DNA from 3 places in the Anoxybacillus sp. P3H1B genome. Region 1 is predicted to be linked to each of the others. Evidence: a T-box and tRNA genes for the amino acid it is inferred to sense, from the RefSeq annotation. Region 1 holds a T-box; the other regions hold tRNA genes.
What was found. A T-box is a leader RNA that pairs with one kind of tRNA and senses whether it is charged. The one in region 1 lies ahead of trpS (tryptophan--tRNA ligase), so its partner is inferred to be a tRNA-Trp.

Region 2: it has a tRNA-Trp gene. The T-box ahead of trpS (tryptophan--tRNA ligase) is inferred to sense a tRNA for this amino acid. The anticodon was not compared.
Region 3: it has a tRNA-Trp gene. The T-box ahead of trpS (tryptophan--tRNA ligase) is inferred to sense a tRNA for this amino acid. The anticodon was not compared.

What each region holds. Positions count from the first base shown of each region.
Region 1 covers NZ_LPUG01000012.1:254,260-257,515, forward strand. Annotated here, with positions in the region: gene AT864_RS08530 (YjbA family protein) at 1-89, shown strand, start outside; gene trpS (tryptophan--tRNA ligase) at 144-1,133, opposite strand; T-box leader at 1,198-1,434, opposite strand; gene AT864_RS08540 (peptide ABC transporter substrate-binding protein) at 1,961-3,256, shown strand, end outside.
Region 2 covers NZ_LPUG01000009.1:7,199-10,454, reverse strand. Annotated here, with positions in the region: gene AT864_RS00335 (hypothetical protein) at 1-196, opposite strand, end outside; tRNA gene AT864_RS00330 (tRNA-Gly) at 491-562, shown strand; tRNA gene AT864_RS00325 (tRNA-Pro) at 613-689, shown strand; tRNA gene AT864_RS00320 (tRNA-Ala) at 701-773, shown strand; tRNA gene AT864_RS00315 (tRNA-Ser) at 780-869, shown strand; tRNA gene AT864_RS00310 (tRNA-Phe) at 1,162-1,234, shown strand; tRNA gene AT864_RS00305 (tRNA-Tyr) at 1,247-1,331, shown strand; tRNA gene AT864_RS00300 (tRNA-Trp) at 1,335-1,408, shown strand; tRNA gene AT864_RS00295 (tRNA-His) at 1,421-1,493, shown strand; tRNA gene AT864_RS00290 (tRNA-Gln) at 1,515-1,589, shown strand; tRNA gene AT864_RS00285 (tRNA-Gly) at 1,593-1,664, shown strand; tRNA gene AT864_RS00280 (tRNA-Cys) at 1,670-1,740, shown strand; tRNA gene AT864_RS17805 (tRNA-Arg) at 1,746-1,843, shown strand; tRNA gene AT864_RS00275 (tRNA-Arg) at 1,943-2,016, shown strand; gene AT864_RS00270 (flavin monoamine oxidase family protein) at 2,235-3,256, opposite strand, start outside.
Region 3 covers NZ_LPUG01000012.1:1,034-4,289, reverse strand. Annotated here, with positions in the region: gene queG (tRNA epoxyqueuosine(34) reductase QueG) at 1-201, opposite strand, end outside; gene AT864_RS07260 (B3/4 domain-containing protein) at 270-935, shown strand; tRNA gene AT864_RS07255 (tRNA-Gly) at 1,017-1,090, opposite strand; tRNA gene AT864_RS07250 (tRNA-Leu) at 1,368-1,454, opposite strand; tRNA gene AT864_RS07245 (tRNA-Cys) at 1,550-1,620, opposite strand; tRNA gene AT864_RS07240 (tRNA-Gly) at 1,626-1,697, opposite strand; tRNA gene AT864_RS07235 (tRNA-Gln) at 1,701-1,775, opposite strand; tRNA gene AT864_RS07230 (tRNA-His) at 1,797-1,869, opposite strand; tRNA gene AT864_RS07225 (tRNA-Trp) at 1,882-1,955, opposite strand; tRNA gene AT864_RS07220 (tRNA-Tyr) at 1,959-2,043, opposite strand; tRNA gene AT864_RS07215 (tRNA-Thr) at 2,064-2,136, opposite strand; tRNA gene AT864_RS07210 (tRNA-Phe) at 2,402-2,477, opposite strand; tRNA gene AT864_RS07205 (tRNA-Asp) at 2,489-2,564, opposite strand; tRNA gene AT864_RS07200 (tRNA-Met) at 2,573-2,649, opposite strand; tRNA gene AT864_RS07195 (tRNA-Ser) at 2,675-2,767, opposite strand; tRNA gene AT864_RS07190 (tRNA-Ile) at 2,782-2,858, opposite strand; tRNA gene AT864_RS07185 (tRNA-Met) at 2,872-2,945, opposite strand; tRNA gene AT864_RS07180 (tRNA-Ala) at 2,959-3,034, opposite strand; tRNA gene AT864_RS07175 (tRNA-Pro) at 3,046-3,122, opposite strand; tRNA gene AT864_RS07170 (tRNA-Arg) at 3,125-3,201, opposite strand; tRNA gene AT864_RS07165 (tRNA-Leu) at 3,205-3,256, opposite strand, start outside.

The DNA of each region.
Region 1 (3,256 bases):
AGCACGTTCAACTATGCGAAAAAATGATTAAAGGACAGCCATTTTTTGAAAAGCTGTGGGAAATGGAGCAAGAGCCGCGGGTTAACTAAAGAGGTTGAATAAAAAGCAAGCCGATGTTGCGGCTTGCTTTTTTTGCTTTGTTGTTATCCTCGATTTCGTCCTAATCCCATCGCATGTTCCATTTTTTTGAGCATTTCGTTTGCTACTTGGTTCGCTTTCTCTGCCCCTTTATCAAGGATGTCATCAAGAGAGCTGCTTTCCATTAAATGATAATATTTCTCTTGAACCGGAGCGAGGGCATCCATAATCACTTGAGCTAAATCGCTTTTAAATTCTCCATAGCCTTTTCCGGCATATTGCTGTTCTAATTGTTCGATCGTTTTATTTGCTAAAATGGAATAAATATTCAATAAGTTAGTAACACCAGGCTTCGTTTCCTTGTCGTAGCGGATCGTTCCTTCAGAATCGGTTACAGCGCTCTTAATTTTCTTTTCAATGGCTTTGGCATCATCTAACAGCGTAATATATGATTTTTGATTTGGATCCGATTTACTCATTTTTTTCAATGGATCGGCCAATGACATAATTCGCGCTCCGACTTTTGGGATGCGCGCTTCAGGGATGGTGAAAATTTCCCCGTATCGTTTATTGAAGCGCTCCGCTAAGTCGCGAGTTAATTCAATGTGCTGCTTTTGATCTTCGCCAACAGGAACGATGTCTGTTTTATAAAGAAGAATATCAGCCGCCATTAACGGCGGGTATGTTAATAGACCCGCGCTCACTGCCTCTTTTCCCGCCGATTTATCTTTAAATTGCGTCATCCGTTCAAGCTCTCCGATATAGGAAAGACACTGTAAAATCCATCCGGCCTGCGCGTGAGCAGGAACTTCCGATTGCACAAATAAAGTGGCTGTGTTCGGATCAATGCCGACCGCTAAATAGAAGGCCGCCAAGCTGCGGATATTTTGACGAAGCTGTTTTGGATCTTGCGGCACGGTAATCGCGTGCTGATCGACGATACAAAAATAGCATTGATATTCGTGTTGCAGCTCAACAAACTGCCGCATGGCACCAATATAGTTTCCAAGGGTGAGAACTCCGCTTGGCTGGATGCCAGAAAAAATGGTTTTCATGAGATAGACCACTCCTTTTCCATTATTTGCTCATAAATAAAGGCCCTATCTCCCCTTAGCGAAAATTAGGGACGATAGGACCGCGTTGCCACCCTAGTTATTGCACAGAAACGTGCAATCACTCTGATCCATGCTGTATCATGCATGGCGCCTCTATAACGCAAGGCAAACGTCTGAGCCTACTCTCCAGTTCAGCCCAGATGCTCGAAAGCCCATTCCATATTGCTAGCCGCTTGTTCCCACCAACCACAAGCTCTCTGAAGGCATCACAACATGTACTCTTCTTTCTCATCGCATGCTGTTTTTTTCTTTATTCTAATGCATGAAGAACATTTGTGCAAGAAATAACCGTCGATTTTCCTATTTCTGTATTATTATATCAAGCTTATTGAAAAAATTATTTTCAAAAAATTCTCTTTCCTAAATTAAAGTGATAAATTGATAGTGTAATGAAAGGATAAATTTAAAAAAAATGAAAATGTAAACGCTTTAATTTGTTGTTTTTTCAGTTTTTTTTTGTGATTTTGTAATTTTTTTTATTTACATTTATCGAAAAAAACTATAAAATGCTAATTAGCTGAAAAATAAAGTTAAAAAAACAATTTTAACAAATGGAAAATTCAGAAAAAACAAAAATATAGAATGATTTCTTTTTTAAGTATATTAATATTTTCGATCTGTAGTAGAGCAGATAAAATTTTTCCATCCAGAGTGATGGATCTAGGCTCTTGTACATACCGGCTCAAGATGCAACTGGGGTACCAAAAGTTCTGCGCTTTTACGTAGGACTTTTGACTATAAAAATTTTTTACTAGGGGGGAAATTCATTGAAGAAAAGACTATCTCTTTTGTTCAGCTTAATGCTAGTGCTTAGTCTCTTCCTTGCTGCTTGTGGCGGATTCAGCAAAAAAGATGACGCCAGCGATGATAAAGCAGGAGGCAAAAAATCAGATGTTCCGCAAGAGCTGCGTGTGAACATTAAGACTGAGCCGTTTTCTCTACATCCTGGTTTGGCGAATGACTCTGTTTCTGGTAACGTGTTGCGCCAAACATTCGAAGGGTTGACAACCATTAAAGACGGCAAACCTGAATTAGCTGCTGCAGAAAGCTACGAGGTTTCCGATGATTTAACGACTTACACATTCAAGCTGCGCGACGCAAAATGGACAAACGGTGACCCAGTGACAGCGCAAGACTTCGAATATGCTTGGAAATGGGCGCTTGATCCAAAGAATGAATCACAATACGCTTATCAGCTTTACTATATTAAAAATGGCCAAGCCTATAATGAAGGAAAGGCGAAAGCTGAGGACGTTGGCGTAAAAGCACTTGACGAGAAAACATTGCAAGTGACTCTTGAAGCTCCAACCCCTTACTTTTTAGAATTAACAGCGTTCTATACGTATTATCCAGTGAACAGCAAAGTGGCTCAACAAAAACCAGACTGGTATAAAAACGCAGGACCTGATTACACTTCAAACGGTCCGTTCAAAATGGTCACTTGGGAGCATAACAGCAAAATCGTTCTTGAAAAGAATGAATCCTATTGGGATGCGAAAAACGTCAAGCTTGAGAAAATCGACATGGCGATGGTCAATGACACCAATACGGAGCTTTCCATGTTTAACAACGGAGAGCTAGATTGGGCAGGAATGCCTACTGGCCAATTGCCGACAGACTCTTTGCCGCAGTTAAAGAAAGAAGGTAAATTGCACGTTCAGCCAATCGCAGGTACGTATTGGTACAAATTTAATACGGAAAAACCACCATTCAACAATGTGAATATCCGCAAGGCATTCACATATGCGATCGACCGCAAAGCGATTGTAGAAAACGTGACAAAAGGCGAGCAAATTCCAGCGATGGCTGCTGTGCCGCCAACGATGTTCCCTGAAAATGAAAAGGGATATTTCAAAGATAACGATGTCGAAAAAGCAAAAGAGTATTTACAAAAAGGTCTTCAAGAGCTTGGCTTAAAGGATGTAAAAGATTTGCCGCCAATCACTCTGTCCTATAATACGGACGACGCTCACGCTAAAATTGCTCAGGCCATTCAAGACATGTGGAAGAAAAATCTAGGCATTAATGTGAAGCTGGAAAATGCAGAATGGAACGTATACATT
Region 2 (3,256 bases), on a different contig from region 1:
GTTTAACAGCATAATGAAATTTCACCTCTGGAGCTTGACGAACGCGTGGATGAGTCATTTCATCTCTCAGCTCTTTTTCAATCGCTTCATGAATGAGCGCCTTACATCTTTCCTCTGTCAGCTCTTCCTCTTTGTTGAGCGAGCGATTGGACCAAAGTGATCGATAAGCTTCAAACAAATGCATAAATGCAGCCATAGAGATCCCCCTTTGTTGCGCAAAAGTACAAAATTCATTATACAACGATTGTATGATAAAATCATAAAAACAGATTATTCCGAATGTGAATGGCTCTAAGGCGTTAATTTAGGCAAAGGCTAGTGACGGTTGTTTTTGGCCGTTTTTCCTTAAAAAATATATTGACAAATTATTTGTATCGATATAAAATAAAAATCGTCGCTATTTAAATATAGATAGTGACGGCTTGAAAAAAATCATATTGACAATCTCACTTGTTTTATTATAATAATACTTGCTTACGTTTTTAAGCATGCGGAAGTAGTTCAGTGGTAGAACACCACCTTGCCAAGGTGGGGGTCGCGGGTTCGAGTCCCGTCTTCCGCTTCAAAAGGATCTTTGTAATCAGTGCTCATATGTGAACGGTTGCTTTAGAGCGGGAAGTAGCTCAGCTTGGTAGAGCACATGGTTCGGGTCCATGAGGTCGCAGGTTCAAATCCTGTCTTCCCGACCAGTTTCATTTTTGGGGCCTTAGCTCAGCTGGGAGAGCGCCTGCTTTGCACGCAGGAGGTCATCGGTTCGATCCCGATAGGCTCCATCGAATGGAGGAGTACCCAAGTCTGGCTGAAGGGGTCGGTTTCGAAAACCGATAGGGGTGTCACAGCCCGCGGGGGTTCGAATCCCTCCTCCTCCGTCCTATACATATCGCATGATTAGATGTCATACATATAAGTGATAGCGGAATCATAGAAGTTTTATTGCAATAATTTTAAAGACATACATATGTTTAACTGTTTTCGGTGAATTCGCTTTGTTGTATAGGAAAGTAAAGGGGATTTATGGTCAACTTATCTGGAATGTTTGATCAATGACCCGTCGCCTATGTCATATTGACAAAATAGCTGTTCTGCACCATGTTTTAATGTACGGATGCGAATGGAAAGAGAAAGGCGATATAAACATAGGACCAATATACATCGTATCATGGCTCGATAGCTCAGTCGGTAGAGCAAAGGACTGAAAATCCTTGTGTCGGCGGTTCGATTCCGTCTCGAGCCATTTTTTATAGCTGGAGGGGTAGCGAAGTGGCCAAACGCGGCGGACTGTAAATCCGCTCCCTGTGGGTTCGGCGGTTCGAATCCGTCCCCCTCCACCAGTTAGGGGCATAGTTTAATGGTAGAACAGAGGTCTCCAAAACCTCCGGTGTGGGTTCGATTCCTACTGCCCCTGCCATTTTACAGCATGGCGGCTATGGCGAAGTGGTTAACGCACCAGATTGTGGCTCTGGCATTCGTGGGTTCGATTCCCACTAGTCGCCCCTTTTGAATATGAAGAGGATTGGGGTATAGCCAAGCGGTAAGGCAACGGACTTTGACTCCGTGATGCGTTGGTTCGAATCCAGCTACCCCAGCCAAATGCGGAAGTAGTTCAGTGGTAGAACACCACCTTGCCAAGGTGGGGGTCGCGGGTTCGAGTCCCGTCTTCCGCTTTGATGGCGGCATAGCCAAGTGGTAAGGCAGAGGTCTGCAAAACCTTTACCCCCGGTTCGAATCCGGGTGCCGCCTTTGTTGCGAGTGCAGTTTAGTGGCAAAACTTCAGCCACGAGCGATACGTCATTGAATATGTGACGAGTTGCTGATGTCGTGGGTTCGAGTCCCGTCACCCGCTTGTGGCGGTCCAATGGATCGACGAACCGTCTCATTGCTCTGTTTTTCGAACAAATGAAAGAGGCATAGAAAATTGCTTGTGACAGAAGCTTAGGATGATGTCCCAGTAGCTCAGCAGGATAGAGCAGCGGCCTTCTAAGCCGTCGGTCGGGAGTTCGAGTCTCTCCTGGGACGCTGAAAAAAGGGGTTTCCTATAAAAGGAACCCCTTTTTTAATGAGCAAAAGCAGCTCTTTTGCTTCAGGTTAGTTCGATTGGTCTTTTGTAGTTGTTGCTTTAGATAGCTCTGAGTTCTGAAATCGTAACATATTGAGCGATTTGAAGGGAAGCCGTATTTTTATTGAAGCTGCAGTTTGCGCGTTGGATCATTGGTTGCTTCTATATGGCCCCTTGATTATTTTAGCGTGGTTTGCGCTTCAAGGTAGGATTTTGGCACTTTATGGACTTCGTATGCTGTACAAATTCCCGACTCAATCGCCCCTTGGATCCACCCGTGAACCGTTGAAGCGTGTTCTCCTGCAAAATAGACTCTTCCTTCGGGAGAACCGATATATTGCGAAAGCTCAGTGACTTGCTCGGGCTTAAACATCGTAAACGCCCCTCCAGAATACGGATAACGAACCCAACTATGGCTAATTCCTGTTTCGAACTCATGATAAACCTGCTGTCCATGAATAACAGCCAAGTTTTTAAGGGTATACTCTAGCCGATTTTCATCACTTAAACTATCCCATGGTATCGTATCGTCTTCCCATGTGTAGCTGGCCAGTACAACTCCTGGACCAGAGCTTCCCAGTCCGTGGCTTGGATATTGAGTATAAGTAATTGGAAGATCAGAGATGGTTCGACCGCCAAACATTCCTTCTTTTTCCCAGAAACGATGTTTAAATTGAATACCAGTTTTCGTGGAACCGACATAGTGAAGCTCGCGAATCGCTTTCCACTTGTTTTGGGAAAAAGAGTTTCTTGGCTCGATCTCTACAAATTGTAAAATCGAAAATGGAATGGTCACAATGACGAGATCGCCTGTAATTTGAAATGGCTCTAAAATTTTGGTATGCACGGAATGGACGGTAACCTGATTTTGATTTTGTTCAATTTTTCGAACCTTTTGTCCATATAAAATATCATTTTGCAATTGTGGGACAAACGCTTTAGGAAGCTGATCGTTTCCGCCAGTAATCTCATAAAATTTAATGTTTGGGGTAAATAGCACCATTAATTCGCGCAGCATTTCCAAAAAAGAAAGCTCTGGAAATCCTTCTACTGTCTGAATGGATTTAATCATATCAATAGCGCCGCGGGACAGCCTCATTCCAAAAGGATTGTATCGCAAGTAAGTATCCAGTGAATATTTATCCAATTCACGAATGGCAATCGGCCAATTTTTGATTGGATTTTTCTGAATAAAATCGA
Region 3 (3,256 bases), 250 kb from region 1:
CGCTTCATCCAACAGCAGAGCGGGATCGGTTCTTTTTTCAATATCCGGCTCCTCAAATCCTGATTGATATCCAAGCTGTTGCTGAAGACGAAGGCGTTCCTTTAGTTCCACAAACGGATCAGCACTTGCAAAGCCAATTTTATCAATTCCGATGGTTTGGCTGTATTGAATAATATCTTCTTTCAATTTTTTCACATCCATGCTAATCCCTCCTTTCGCTAAAATATTAAATTCATGGTAAAATGAAATTAAAAACTAGAGGTGAACATATGAACATCAATATATCACAAACACTCAAGCATATCATTCCAACATTCAAAGTAGGAGTCATCACTTACAACAATATCGTAGTAGACGATTCTCCGCAAATGTTGAAGGGAAGATTGCAGCTTTTTCAAGAATCCATTTATTTTGAATGGCACGAGAAGCCTATTATTGAAATGAAAGAAATCAATGAATGGCGGCAAATTTTTAAAGCCATTGGAACTGATCCAAGTCGATATCGTCCTTCTTCAGAAAGCTTATATCGGCGTATACAAAAACAGCAATTTATTCCTTCCATTCACTCAGCTGCCGACATCAATAACTTCTTTTCCCTTTATTATAAAATACCGATCGGAATTTATGACGCCGACCAAATAAAGGGAGATATTTCGATTGAAGTCGGTACAGAGGAAGATCAATATCAGGCGATCAATGGCCGCCATGTTCAATTAGCTAAAAAACTGATTGCCAAAGATGAGCTTGGTCCATTTGGAAGCCCTATTGTAGATTCTGAACGCACGGCCGTTACATACAGTACCAAACAAGCCATACAAATCGTATACTTATCTCCAGCAATGGAGCAAACCGAGTGTGCAAAAATGATTAGCTCCATTCAAAGCATGTTCACACAGATTCATGGAGGAGAATCGACAATGAAAATCATACAATAAACGTGCATGTAAAAACAAAAAACGCAATGCCCCGTTCTCCTAAGAAACGAAACACTGCGTTGTCCCCTATGTATGTATAAATGGAGCGGGTGATGGGAATCGAACCCACGACATCAGCTTGGAAGGCTGAGGTTTTACCACTAAACTACACCCGCATAATTATCAAATTTTTCATTACAAATTTCTAGTGTCCCGATATGCCATGCCTCTTCCTCTACCAGTTCATTCTAAGATGCTTTGTGCGTCGAGGCAACTCGTCGTCTATACAATGATGTATCGCTCGCGGCTGAGGTTTTACCATTAAACTACACCCGTGCATATACTATAATAGCAACCACAGCTAAACAAAATTGTAATTTTTTGAAGCAAAAAAAGTAAAATTTTGTCGAAGCAAATTTAAAATAAAAAACAGGTCATCCCTGTTAAAATAAATGGTGCCGATGGTGGGAGTCGAACCCACACTCCCTCACGGGAACACGATTTTGAGTCGTGCGCGTCTGCCAATTCCGCCACATCGGCAAATCACAAACATCAGAACATGATATATTATACCACAAAACAAACTATTAGTCAACTAATTAAACAATAACAATTATATTCATTACATTTGATAAAGGCGGCACCCGGATTCGAACCGGGGGTAAAGGTTTTGCAGACCTCTGCCTTACCACTTGGCTATGCCGCCATCAAAGCGGAAGACGGGACTCGAACCCGCGACCCCCACCTTGGCAAGGTGGTGTTCTACCACTGAACTACTTCCGCATTTGGCTGGGGTAGCTGGATTCGAACCAACGCATCACGGAGTCAAAGTCCGTTGCCTTACCGCTTGGCTATACCCCAATCCTCTTCATATTCAAAAGGGGCGACTAGTGGGAATCGAACCCACGAATGCCAGAGCCACAATCTGGTGCGTTAACCACTTCGCCATAGCCGCCATGCTGTAAAATGGCAGGGGCAGTAGGAATCGAACCCACACCGGAGGTTTTGGAGACCTCTGTTCTACCATTAAACTATGCCCCTAACTGGTGGAGGGGGACGGATTCGAACCGCCGAACCCACAGGGAGCGGATTTACAGTCCGCCGCGTTTGGCCACTTCGCTACCCCTCCATTACTCAAAAAAGTTAAAATGCCGACTGCAGGACTTGAACCCGCAACCTACTGATTACGATTCAGTTGCTCTACCAATTGAGCTAAGTCGGCTTCATCCATAGAACTAACCATAAAAGCATATGTGTCCTGTGCCTCTTCCTCTTCAAGATATTTCAAGATGTCCAATGCGTCGAGGCAACTCGCAGTCATTTCACCGATGCTTCGCTCGTCTCTACCAATTGAGGTAGGCCGGCTTATTTCTATGAAAAATCAGCCATGACATAAGCTTTTTTGCGCTATTCTTCTAAATTATTCACCAAAGACAGCACTTTTCTCAGCAACTCATTCGCTTTATTTACAAACATTCACACAAAAATGGTGGCTCGGGACGGAATCGAACCGCCGACACAAGGATTTTCAGTCCTTTGCTCTACCGACTGAGCTACCGAGCCATACGCATTTATGGCGGTCCCGACGGGACTCGAACCCGCGATCTCCTGCGTGACAGGCAGGCATGTTAACCACTACACTACGGGACCATTTTGTTTGGTTGCGGGGGCAGGATTTGAACCTGCGACCTTCGGGTTATGAGCCCGACGAGCTACCTGGCTGCTCCACCCCGCGATGATCATTAGCTTATTAATATTGATGGCGGAGGAGGAGGGATTCGAACCCCCGCGCGCCTCTCGACGCCTCTCGGTTTTCAAGACCGACCCCTTCAGCCAGACTTGGGTACTCCTCCAAACAATTTCAAAATGGTGGACCTTGTAGGACTCGAACCTACGACCGGACGGTTATGAGCCGTCTGCTCTAACCAGCTGAGCTAAAGGTCCAAAATTCATAATATGGCGGTGGAGGGGATCGAACCCCCGACCTCACGGGTATGAACCGTACGCTCTAGCCAGCTGAGCTACACCGCCATACGTTAAATCATGGTGGAGCCTATCGGGATCGAACCGATGACCTCCTGCGTGCAAAGCAGGCGCTCTCCCAGCTGAGCTAAGGCCCCTTCGTTCCAAATGGTCGGGAAGACAGGATTCGAACCTGCGACCCCATGGTCCCAAACCATGTGCTCTACCAAGCTGAGCTACTTCCCGTATGGCGCGCTCGAGAGGATTCGAACCCCTAACCTTCTGATCCGTAGTCAGATGCTCTATCCAATTGAGCTACGAGCGCAGATGCCGAGGGCCGGACTCGAACCGGCACGGTAGTCACCTACCGCAGGATTTTA